2 linked regions of the Aquibium oceanicum genome follow. The protein of the gene in region 1 interacts with the protein of each later gene in a pairwise test. Links are inferred from orthologs where the notes say so. Each region holds a gene or a part of one and is shown on either strand. Other genes may lie near its edges. The genes, in order: BSQ44_RS16450 and mtgA.

Region 1 (4,823 bases):
CTTCCATTCGCTAGAGGACCGGATCGTCAAGCGCTTCATGGGCGAGCGCGCGGGCGGCAGCGGCGGCTCGCGCCACCTGCCCGAAGTGCAGGCAGTGCCGCCGACCTTCGACAAGCCCGCGAAGGTGATCGCCGCATCAGAAGCCGAGGCGGAACGCAATCCGCGCGCCCGCTCGGCCAAGCTGCGCGTCGCGGTCCGCACGGAAAACCCGGCCCGGCCGGAAGACCATTCGATCTTCGGGCTTCCGAAGCTTCCCGAAATCCAAGCCATCCATGGATAGAAGATGAGCCTGTTTCGAGCCACGGACATCCTCCTCATCGCCGTCATGGTGTCGGCCGCGGCCTTCACCTACAAGACGAAGAGCGCGGCGGAGGACCAGCTTGCGGAAGTGCGCCAGCTCGAGCGGCAGATCAGGCTGGAGGACGAGACGATCGACCTCCTGAAGGCCGACTGGAGCCTGCTGACCCAGCCGGTGCGGCTCCAGCAACTGGTCGAGGTCTACCAGGCCGAACTGAACCTCCAGCCGGTCGAGGCGGAGCAGATCGTCGATCCCGACGACATCCCGATGAAGCCGCTGGACGAGGACGAATCCACATCTCCGGATGACGCAACCCTGACCGGGAGCACCACGCGATGAAGGGTCTGTTGAGGAAAGCCGCCGGGATCGTACGCCGGAAACCCGCGCGCGCCAGTGGCGACCAGGCGGCCATCGTCGTCGAAGGGGCGCGGAAATCGACCGGCGGGCGTGCGAAATCCCGGGTCCTCATGACGATGACGGTGTTCTTCGCGATCTATTCGGTCATCGCCGGCCGGCTCGTCTTTCTCGGTCTCCAGGACGGGGAGGAGACCAGCATCTTCGGCGGCGCGCGGATGGCGGCCTCCCGTCCCGACATCGTCGACCGCAACGGACAGGTGCTCGCCACGGACATCAAGTCGGCCTCGCTTTTTGCCGAGCCAAGGCGCATCGTCGATGCCGACGAGGCGGTGGAACTGCTGACCTCCGTGCTTCCGTCGCTCGACTACGAGCAGACCTACAAGAAGCTCAAGAGCGGTTCGGGCTTCGCCTGGCTGAAGCGCGAGATCACGCCGCGGCAGCAGAACGAGATCCTGCAGCTCGGCCTGCCGGGCATCGGCTTCCGGTCGGAAAAGCGGCGCTTCTATCCCGGCGGCCCCACCGCCTCGCACATCCTGGGTCTCGTCAACGTCGACAATCAGGGCATTGCCGGCATGGAGAAGTACATCGACGGGCAGGGGCTCGCCGATCTTCGCGCCACGGGCATGGTCGCCTCCTCGGAACTCGAGCCGGTGCGGCTTTCGATCGACCTCAGGGTCCAGCACATCGTCCGCGACGAGATCGCCGCGGCGATGGAGCGCTATCACGCCATCGCGGCGGGCGCCGTGGTGCTCAACGCCAAGACCGGCGAGATCTTCGCCATGGCGTCGGTTCCCGATTTCGACCCGAACAACCCCTTCAACGCCAACGACAAGGACAGGCTCAACCGCATGTCGGCCGGCGTCTACGAGATGGGCTCGACCTTCAAGAGCTTTACCACCGCCATGGTACTCGACGCCGACAAGGCAACGCTGAACAGCCGCTACGACGCCTCGCGGCCGATCAGCTTCGGGCGCTTCACGATCCGCGACTTCCACGGCAAGGGACGCGTGCTGACCGTGCCGGAGGTCTTCATCTACTCATCCAACATCGCGTCGGCAAAGATGGCCGAGAGCGTCGGCGTCGAGGGGCACCGCGAGTTCATCAAGCGCCTGGGGCTGCTCGACCGGCTGGTGACGGAACTGCCGGAAGTCGCGAGCCCCACCGAGCCCAAGGAGTGGAAGCAGCTCAATTCCATCACCATCGCCTTCGGCCACGGCATGGCGACCACGCCGTTGCAGACGGCCGTCGCGGCGGCGGCGCTCATGAACGGGGGCACCCTCATTCCGCCGACGTTCCTGCCGCGCAGCGAAGAGGAAGCGCAGCAGATCGGCCACCGGGTGGTCCAGCCGCATACGGTCGACGACATGCGCTATCTCTACCGGCTGAATTCCGAGAAGGGTTCCGGCCGCCGGGCCGAGGTGCCGGGCTACCGCGTCGGCGGCAAGACCGGTACGGCCGAGAAGGTGGTCAACGGCCGCTATGCGAGCGACAAGCGGTTCAACGCCTTCCTCGCCGCCTTCCCGATCGACGATCCGCAGTACATCGTCCTGTCGGTGATCGACGAGCCGAAGCCGGAAAAGCCCGGGATGGGGGCGACCGCCGGTTCCAATGCCGCACCCATCGTCGCCAACATCATCCGCAGGGCCGCGCCGCTGCTTGGCGTGAAGCCAGTTTTCGGCCATGAAAACCAGGCACTGCTGGTATCGAACTGATGATTCCCTATCGGCGCGCCGCAGGGACGGCGTCTCGCGTCTCGAAGAAATTGAATGAAGCTCAGTGATCTCGCCGAAATACTCCCTGTGGAATCCGCTGCCTCCGGCGAGCGGATCGTCGAGGGGATTACCTCGGATTCACGCGCCGTGTGTCCCGGCTTCGTGTTCGCCGCGCTCAGGGGCGGCAAGTCGGACGGCATGGCCTTCGCGCCCGACGCCGCGGCCAGGGGCGCGATCGCTGTTATCGCCGCGCTCGACGCCGATGCGCCGGGGCTCGGCATTCCCGTCCTGAAGTCGGCCGATCCGCGCCGCGCGCTGGCGCTGGCCGCCGCCCGTTTTCACGGCCGCCAGCCGGAGACCATGGTCGCCGTCACCGGCACGAGCGGCAAGACCTCGGTCGCAGTCTTCGTGCGCCAGATCTGGGCGCGCGCCGGCATGCAGGCGGCAAGCGTCGGTACTACGGGCGTGGTGGCGCCGGGGCGGACGGAATACGGCTCGCTGACCACGCCCGACCCGGTCGCGCTGCATGCGCTGCTTGCCGAACTCGCCGATGCCGGCGTGACGCATTGCTCCATGGAGGCGTCGAGCCACGGGCTCGACCAGCGCCGGCTGGACGGGGTGAGGCTCGCGGCCGGCGCCTTCACCAATCTCGGCCGCGACCACATGGACTATCACCCCACCATCGAGGACTACCACCGCGCCAAGATGCGCCTGTTCGAGGACCTTCTGCCGAAAGGAGCGCCTGCCGTCATCTTCGCCGACGACGCCTGGTCGCAGCCGACGATCGATGCCGCCGCGAAAGCCGGGCTGGACGTGCGGACCGTCGGCAGGAAGGGAACCTTCCTGACGCTGAAGCGGGTGGAGCACGAGCGCAGGCGCCAGCGCGCCGAGATCGAGGCCGAGGGGACCATCCACGAAATCCTGCTGCCGCTCGCCGGCGACTTCCAGATCTCCAACGCGCTGGTCGCGGCCGGGCTGGCGATCTCGACGGGTGTCCCGGCCGGCGATGCGCTGCGCGCGCTCGAGCATCTCGAAGGCGCGCCCGGGCGGCTCGATCTCGTCGGTTCGACGGGCGCGGGGGCGCCGGTCTATGTCGACTACGCGCACAAGCCGGAGGCGCTGGAGAACGTGCTGTCCTCCGTGCGGCCCTTCACCACCGGCCGCGTCGTCGTGGTGTTCGGATGCGGCGGCGACCGCGATCGGGGCAAACGGCCGATCATGGGCGAGATCGCGACGCGGCTCGCCGACGTGGTCATCGTCACCGACGACAATCCGCGCAGCGAGGTGCCGGCCGAGATCCGCGCCGAGATCCTGACGGCCGCGCCCGGCGCCATCGAAATCGGCGACCGCCGCGAGGCGATCCGGAAGGGCGTCGGCATGCTGGCCGGAGGCGACACGCTGATCGTGGCCGGCAAGGGCCACGAGGAAGGCCAGACGGTCGGCACGGTCACCCACCATTTCTCCGACCACGAAGAGGTCCGCAACGCCTTGGCGGAGCTCGCCCGATGAGCGCGCTTTGGACCAGCGAGGCGATGGTTGCCGCCATGGGCGGGCGTCCGCTCGGCAATTTGCCGCGGGAAATCACCGGCATTTCCATCGACACGCGCACGCTTGCGCAGGGCGAGGCCTTCTTCGCCATCAAGGGAGAGAATTTCGACGGTCATGACTTCGCGACCGCCGCGATGGCCGCCGGCGCCGGCCTCATGGTCGTGGCCGAAGACAGGCTGGCCTCTCTCGGCCGGCTCACCATGCCGATGATCGTGGTGGAGGATGTTCTGCACGCGCTGGAACTGCTTGGCGCCGCGGCGCGGGCGCGGTCGAACGCGAAGGTCATCGCCGTCACCGGCTCGGCCGGAAAGACCAGCACCAAGGAAGCGCTGCGGCTGGCGCTCTCGCCGTCGGGCAAGGTGCACGCGGCCGAACGATCGTTCAACAACCACTGGGGCGTGCCGCTGACGCTGGCGCGCATGCCGCAGGACACCGACTACGCGGTCTACGAGATCGGCATGAACCATCCGGGCGAAATCCGGCCGCTGGTCAAGCTGGTGCAGCCGCACGTCGCCATCGTGACGATGATCGCCGCCGCGCATCTGGGCTTCTTCCATTCGCTCGACGACATCGCCCGGGCCAAGGGTGAGATCTTCGAGGGCGTGACACCCGGCGGCCACGCGCTCGTCAATCGCGACGACCACCGCTGGCGGATCCTGGAGAAGCTCGCGAAGGAAGCGGGCGTAAAGCATGTGCACGGCTTCGGCGAGCATTCGCGCGCGAACTACAAGCTGCTTCAGTGCGACCTGCACGCGGATTACTCCATGGTCACCATCCGGGTCGGCGGCGACGAGGTCTCGGTGCGCATCGGCGCGCCCGGACGCCACGTCGTCCAGAACGTGCTGGCGGTCTTCGGCGCGGTGCATCTGGCGGGCGCCGACGTCGCGGCGGCCGCCGCGGCGATGGCC
Region 2 (7,336 bases), 1.8 Mb from region 1 along the record:
AGAGCGCACCACATGCGAGACAATTCCAGTTGAGTACGCTGCACGGGGTGGGGCATTTGCGAAATGATCTCATCGAACGCGACCAGTTTCGCCTCCAGAGGCATTTCATCCATCTCGGCAAGTCGCTCGCTCACCTCGGACTCGGATGGCGTCGACCTCACCATGAACAATGCACTTGAAAGGCAATATCCGACAACCTCAAAATGATCGCGGAACATCTGCATCGTCAGCGGAATCCATGGAAGATGATCAAAGACATAATCCTGCTGAATAATAATCGATTGAGGTCGGAGATGGGGGAAGAATATCTTTGAACCCTGCGTGTTCAACGCCTTTGTCTTCAAAAGATCAAGGAAAAGAATGTCGATAGGCCTGCCACTCCAGCTGTGATCGAGGAGGTCGCCTTTAACGATTGATATAAGATCTTCGTGACCGTAAATGTTGTTCAGAAAAATGGGTATAAGTGAGGAGCCAACTTTTACATCGAGACCTTTTCGCTGGAGATAAATCGTCCGGGTGTGTTCATCCGCGACGAACAAATCGAACGATGCCACCATGCCGCTGCGCGCCGGATGGCCGCCATCCTTGATTCCAAGGCAGAAAGCCAAGGTGGATGCTCCGGTCCAGCACCCTGCATCCACGATGCAATCGAGCGGGCGGTGGAAATCCTTGGTCAAATGCCACAGCATCGCCTTCTCAGGGGGCCGCATCATTGAGAAAGTGTTTTCGACCCAAGGTGGAACCGTGCGGTTCCACTCCGAGGCTTTTATCATTTTAAGATATTCGTCCTCGGTTTTCATCAGTTGGTTCCCGCTCAGTCCTCGAAGTACTTCGCATATCATGGGGGTTGATTTCAATCACCAATCTGACTTTCACCACTGTTGCTGTGACGCCGACGCGTCTGAAGACTTACGGCAGAGACGGGCCGACACAGTCTGAGCCTGCCGCTCACCACCCCAGCGCGCACCCATCCTTGCGCGGATCCGATCCGCCGATGAGGAACCCGCTCTCGTGGTCGATCGCTATGAGCTGGGCGCCGCCCCAGGGGCCGAGGGCGTCGCGGAGGGTGTGACCTTTCGCGGCCAGTCCCTCGCGGACACCGGCCGGAATGCCGGCCTCCGCTTCCAGCGTGCCGTCCTCGCCCCAGAACAGCCGCGGAAAATCGATCGCCTGCTGCGGGTCCATGCCGAAGTCCAGCATGTTGGAAAGCACCAGCGCATGGCCCATTGGCTGGTAGGCTCCGCCCATGACACCGAACGCGTATGAGGGCTTCCCGGCCTTCATCGCCATGCCGGGGATGATGGTGTGCATTGGACGCTTGGCCGGCGCGAGTTCGTTGGGGTGGCCTTTCTTCAGCGTGAAGCAAGCGCCGCGGTTCTGCAGGACGACGCCGGAGTTCGGCGTGACGATCCTCGAGCCGAAACCGGAGTAGAGCGAATTGATGAAGGAGACGGCGCGGCGGTCGCGGTCGACCACGCACAGGTATACCGTGTCGGAGTTTGGAACCGGGGGAAGCACGATCCTGTCGTTGCGCCGCTCCTGGAGGAAGCCACCGGCGAGGGCCCTGGCGTAGGCCAGGTCGAGCAAATCCCTGGTGTCGCAGTTCATCGAAGCTGGATCGGCGATGTGGCTGTCACGCACGGCATAGGCGAGGCGCGCCGCCTCGATCATCAGGTGCCAGCGGTCGGTGCCGTCGACGGAAGTGCGATCGGCGCCGAGTTGCTTCATCAGGTTCAGCATGATCAGGGCGGTGAGGCCCTGGCCGCTCGGCGGGATCTCGAACACGTCGTGGCCGCGGTAGGCGGTCGTGATGGGATCGACCCAGTCGGCGGAGACTTTCGCCAGATCCTCCTCGGTCAGGAATCCGCCCTTTTCGCGTACGGTCCTGGCGATTTCCGTGGCGACCTCTCCCTCGTAGAAGGCGACGGAGCCGCGCTCGGCGATTTGGCGCAAGGTCGCGCCGAGCGCCGGAAGCCGGTGGCGGGCAAAGACCGGGGGCGTGCGTCCATTGGGGAGATAGTGCATCGCGCCGCCTTCGTCGGCGGCGAGTTCCGAGGCATAACGCGCCCAGTCGCGCGCGACTCGAGGGTGGATCGCGAACCCTTCCTCCGCGTAGCGGATGGCGTCGAGGAAGAGCCGGTCGAAGCCGCGGGTTCCGAAACGCTGCGACAGCACCTCCCAGGCCTTGATCGCGCCGGGGACGGTCACGCTGTGCGGGCCGGTGGCGGGCATGTCCGTGAAGCCGCGCTCGCGATACCACGCCGCATTCGCTCCCGCCGGCGCGCGGCCGGAGCCGTTGAGGCCATGCAGCGAGCTGTCCGGCTCGGCCAGGATGACGAAGCAATCTCCGCCAATGCCCGTCATGTGCGGCTCGACCACCGCCAGCGTCGCGGCGGCGGCGATGGCGGCATCGACAGCGTTGCCGCCGTCCTTCAGGACCGAAAGGGCCGTGGCCGTCGCCAGCGGGTGCGAAGTCGCCGCCATGCCGTTCTCGGCGATCACGGGGGAGCGGCCCGGCAGATCGAAATTGCGCAAGGAACCTCCGTGGCGGCGGTTACGCGTCTGTTCGACGGGAGCGATCAGTTGAAGCTGACGTCGCGCCCCGCCGAGCGGATCGAGACGGAGAAGCCGGCCACGAGATCGACCAGCGCGATGACGAGGAGGATGAAGAAGACCGAATGCGCGGCGCCGCGCACGAGGAGGAACTCCACGAGATAGGCGACGAAGACGAAGGTGGAGAGGAGATGGTCGACGACGGAGGCATTCGAGGTCCGGGTCGACTTCATGATCTCGACGAAGAGCAGGATGAGCGCGATCAGGATGGTGAGGTCGCCCAGCGTCATCGACCAGTCGCCGCCTGACATCATCGGGATGGTGAAGAGCACCTGCTCCCACGGTCCGGCTGGACCGCCGCCGAGCATCCCGGCGAGGCCGAGGTTGAAGATGATGAAGGGGACGATCAGCAGCGGGATGGAGGCCATTGCGCACTCGCTTTGTCAGGTCCGCACCGGTGTAGCGGGCCGGAGCGCAGCGTCAAGATGATGCCAGGCCACAAACGCAAAAGACCGGCACGGGGCCGGTCGATGCGTCACGAAAAGAGAGCCTGAAGGCGGCTCAGCTTTCCTTGGATTCGAGAACCTGACGGCCGCGGTACATGCCGGTCTTCAGGTCGATGTGATGCGGACGGCGAAGTTCGCCCGAGTTCTTGTCCTCGACATAGGTCGGGGCCTTCAGCGCGTCGGCGGCGCGACGCATGCCGCGCTTGGACGGCGAGGTTTTTCTTTTGGGTACAGCCATGGAACCTGCTCCATCGATCGGTCAAAGCCCGCCGCGCCCTCGTTTCGAAGAGCCAGTCGCGACAGGCTGTTTTTTGAAAGTCGCGTGCCTATACACGCTGGAACCCGCTTTGGCCAGCGGGGTCGCCAAATTTTTGTCGCACGGCCGCGCCGAGGCGTCCTACTTCACGCAGCGAATGTGGGAGCCGGCCTGCTGTGCCCGTTTCTCGATGACATTGGCGAGCTTGTTCAGCCCGGAGGTCGGCCGCCCCGGTGTACGGGCGATCGGGTTGGGGAGCGTCACGGCGAGGAGGGCGGCCTGCCGGCGCGACAGCTTGGCCGCCGATACTCCGAAATGGTGCTGCGCAGCGGCTTCGGCGCCATAGATGCCGGGGCCCCACTCCACGATGTTGAGATAGATCTCCATGATGCGTTTCTTGGGCACGATGGCGTCGAAGGCGAGCGCCATCGGAGCTTCGAGCGCCTTGCGCACGAAGGAGCGGCCCTGCCACAGGAACAGGTTCTTGACCGTCTGCATGGGGATCGTCGAGGCGCCGCGCGTCTCCTCGCCTGCCAGTGCGCCGTCGATGACCTGGTTGAGGGCGCCCCAGTCGATGCCCCGGTGCGAACAGAACTGGCCGTCCTCGGACATGATGACGGAGTGAACCAGCACGGGTGCGATCTCCTCCAGCGGAACCCATTCGCGCTCGTAGCCCTCGAGCGTGACGAGGTCCTTCGCCATCAGGGTGGAGATCGGATGGACGAAGGGGAGCAGATAGAGCAGCGTCAATGCCGCCGGGATCAGGGCGAGCGCGACCAGCGCCACCAGGAGGACCCCCAGCCACCTGCGCAATCTGAACCGGGATCGTCTCTGTTTCGCCGCGCGGCGCGCCATTGGGCCCTCCGCGGGCTCGGGGTCAACTTCGGGTGTTTCCACAACGGGCATGCATTCGCTTCACCTATCGTGGACATAAAGCGCGAGAACACCAGGTGCAACGCCGCGCTTGACCACCGGGGAATTTGCGGCCATCGCTCGCCCGCATGCAAGCCGATGTCGAAACCCTCTTCGAAGCAACGCGCATGGCGCATGCCGATGCCGTGGAATCCATGCTGCGGGCGCTTCTGGACGACCGCCCGCGCGACGGCGAGGTGGCGCGGCCGTCCGGCCTCTTGCAGGCGATCCGCCATGGGGCGCTCGGCGGCGGGAAGCGGCTACGGCCGTTCCTGCTACTGGAGAGTGCCGCCCTTTTCGGCGCGACGGGTACCGCCCCCTTGCGGGTCGCGGCGGCGCTGGAATGCATTCATTGCTACTCGCTGATCCACGACGACCTGCCCGCCATGGACGACGACGACATGCGGCGCGGGCGGCCGACCGTGCACCGGGCGTTCGACGAGGCGACGGCGATCCTCGCAGGCGACAGCCTCTTGACCTACGCCTTCGACGTCATCGCCAGCGAAGAGACGGAACTCCCGGCCGAGCGGCGCGTCGAACTCGTCACCCGTTTGGCGCGGGCGGCGGGACTGGGCGGCATGGCCGGCGGACAGTTTCTCGATCTCGCGGCCGAGCGAGAGACGCCCGGCGAGGACGGGATCCTCCGGCTCCAGGCCATGAAGACCGGTGCGCTTATCCGCTTCGCCTGCGAGGCCGGCGCGATCGTCGGGCAGGCGAGTCCCGCCGACCGCGAGCGGCTGGCGGAATTCGGCTCCGCGATCGGCCTCGCCTTCCAACTCGCCGACGACCTCCTCGACCTGACCTCCGATGCCGCCACGCTCGGCAAGGCGGCGGGAAAGGACGCGGCGGCGGGCAAGGCGACGCTCGCCGGCTTGCACGGCATCGAGTGGACGCGCCGGCAATTGTCCGGGCTGATGGACCAGGCCAACGACCTGTTGCGGCCGTTCGGCGAGGCCGGGACCATGCTTCGCACGGCCGCGCGGTTCGTGATCGAGCGCGACCACTGACCCGATCAGGCGGAAAAGCTGAGCGTTAAGCCCGGTTTAACGCGATTGCTCGATGTTTACGGACATTCGGGCGATTTCAGTTTTTCGGGTACGCCATGTCTCCAGTCATCACGCGCTCCTACATGCGCGGCCGGATCTACGCGATTCTGGCCGGTTTCGTGATGGTGGTCTCCGCCGGAACCGGCTTCATGATGTGGCAGTCGGAACTGGCAAAGACGAACGTGAAATTCGGCGCGGTCATCACGTCGATGGCAGATGCCACGAGCGACGTGCTCTACCAGACGATGCGCCTTGACAACACGCGCATCCGCAAATCGGCATCCGCCGCCTCCACGACGGTTTCAGGTGATATGGCGGCGCCCTCTTCAATCGACAGGGACGGGTCTCTGGAAACGCCTCCCGAAGTCGCCCTGATCCGCGCCGATCTTCGCGATGCGCTCGATCGTCTCCAGTCAGCCTACGAGGCGCTGGAGCATGCGATCGAAGGAGACGTCATGGTCGGCGAGAGCCGCTCTATCACTGCGGGGGAGGCGGGGAACCAGTCCGACGGCAATATCGGGGGCGGCGACACGCTGCTCGATGCCATCATCGGTATCGATGCACCCAAGGCCGTCCGCGACATTTGGGAGGGAGACGGCACCGCCTCCCTGAAACGCGACATTCGCGAAGTTCTCACCCACGCCGACCGGCTCGACATCTTCCGCGACAATTCGCAGCCCGCCGCCCAGCGGGTGTTCCTCCAGTTGAAGCAGTTCGCCAACGACCGGTTACGCCCGAACCTGTCGCGTTCCCTCGACCAGCTCAACGCTGACATGATCTCGCGATATGGCACGCTTCAGCTGTCGCTGCTCGTCGTGGCGATCGTCATGATCGCGGCGGGCGGGCTCGTCGGGCTGCGTATCTTCGAGCCGATGATGCGCAACATCTATGCATCGCACGAAGACCTGCGCCGGGCGAAGGAAACCGTGGAAGGCGCCAAGCTGAAGGCCGAGGCCGCCGACCGGGCCAAGTCGGAATTCCTGGCGAACATGAGCCACGAGATCCGCACCCCGATGAACGGGGTGATGGGCATGGCGGAACTGCTGGAGCGTACGGAACTCGACAAGCGGCAGTCGATGTTCGTCGACGTCATCCTGAAGTCGGGTAATTCGCTGCTGACGATCATCAACGACATCCTCGACTTCTCCAAGATCGATGCCGGGCAGCTGGAACTCGATCCCGCGCCGTTCCGCATCGGCGAGGCGATCGAGGACGTCGCGACGCTGGTTTCGGCAAAGGTCGCGGAGAAGGACCTCGAACTCATCGTCCGGGTCGATCCAGCGCTGCCGGTTTCGGTCGTCGGAGACGTCGGCCGCTTCCGCCAGATCGCCACCAACCTGGTCGGCAACGCCGTGAAATTCACCGAGAAGGGACATGTCCTGGTCGATATCTCCGGCACGGTGCGCGGAGAGACCGTGGACATCACGCTGCGCGTCGAGGACACCGGCATCGGCATTCCGCGGGACAAGTTGTCCGCGGTGTTCGACAAGTTCGCACAGGTCGATGCCTCGTCGACCCGCCGGCACGAGGGAACCGGGCTGGGGCTCGCCATCGCCTCGCGGCTGGTGGAACTGATGGGCGGGAAGATCGCGGTGGAGAGCTCGGTCGGGGAGGGATCGACCTTCTCGTTCACCATTTCGCTGCCGGTCGACAATTCGGGTGTCGCGTCCAGACCGGTCGTCCCGGTCGACGTCACAGGTGCGCGGGTGCTTGCGATCGACGACAACCCGGTCAATCGCGACATTCTCGTCGAACAGCTCAAGAGCTGGGGTTTCGACTGCGCGGCTGTCGAGAGCGGAGCGGTCGGCATCGCCTTCCTGGAGCGTGCACGGCAGCTCGGCATCCCGGTCGACTGCGTCATCCTGGACTATCAGATGCCGGGCATGAACGGCGGTGAGGTGGCAAAGTCCATCCGGGACAATCCGAAGATTGCTCCGGTTCCGGTCGTGCTTCTGACGTCGGTGGACCAGGCACAGACCGCGCGCCTGGCCATCGAATTCGGCATCGCCGCGCATCTTCACAAGCCGGCGCGTTCCTCGGCGCTGCTCGAGACGCTCGTGTCG

Evidence for each region.
Region 2: the proteins of BSQ44_RS16450 (region 1) and mtgA interact in binary tests that used the Escherichia coli proteins (3 or more experiments, as listed by UniProt). The link is inferred for Aquibium oceanicum from one-to-one orthologs.

Annotation. Positions count from the first base shown.
Region 1 is NZ_CP018171.1:3,359,233-3,364,055, reverse strand. Bases 1-3,000 are described here. They hold BSQ44_RS16450 (peptidoglycan D,D-transpeptidase FtsI family protein), read left to right. Parts: upstream 1-633; coding sequence 634-2,367; downstream 2,368-3,000. Other genes in these bases: BSQ44_RS16445 (UDP-N-acetylmuramoyl-L-alanyl-D-glutamate--2,6-diaminopimelate ligase), read left to right, coding at 2,422-3,000; ftsL (cell division protein FtsL), read left to right, coding at 290-637; rsmH (16S rRNA (cytosine(1402)-N(4))-methyltransferase RsmH), read left to right, coding at 1-280. Also shown: more of BSQ44_RS16445, read left to right, coding at 3,001-3,876; BSQ44_RS16440 (UDP-N-acetylmuramoylalanyl-D-glutamyl-2,6-diaminopimelate--D-alanyl-D-alanine ligase), read left to right, coding at 3,873-4,823. UniProt on the Escherichia coli protein: Essential cell division protein that catalyzes cross-linking of the peptidoglycan cell wall at the division septum. Required for localization of FtsN.
Region 2 is NZ_CP018171.1:5,113,561-5,120,896, reverse strand. Bases 2,314-5,120 are described here. They hold mtgA (monofunctional biosynthetic peptidoglycan transglycosylase), read right to left. Parts: upstream 4,171-5,120; coding sequence 3,457-4,170; downstream 2,314-3,456. Other genes in these bases: BSQ44_RS25065 (polyprenyl synthetase family protein), read left to right, coding at 4,356-5,120; rpmF (50S ribosomal protein L32), read right to left, coding at 3,115-3,297; BSQ44_RS25080 (hypothetical protein), read right to left, coding at 2,580-2,981; BSQ44_RS25085 (gamma-glutamyltransferase family protein), read right to left, coding at 2,314-2,535. Outside these bases: BSQ44_RS25090 (class I SAM-dependent methyltransferase), read right to left, coding at 1-800; more of BSQ44_RS25085, read right to left, coding at 949-2,313; more of BSQ44_RS25065, read left to right, coding at 5,121-5,234; BSQ44_RS25060 (response regulator), read left to right, coding at 5,330-7,336. UniProt on the Escherichia coli protein: Peptidoglycan polymerase that catalyzes glycan chain elongation from lipid-linked precursors. May play a role in peptidoglycan assembly during cell division in collaboration with other cell division proteins.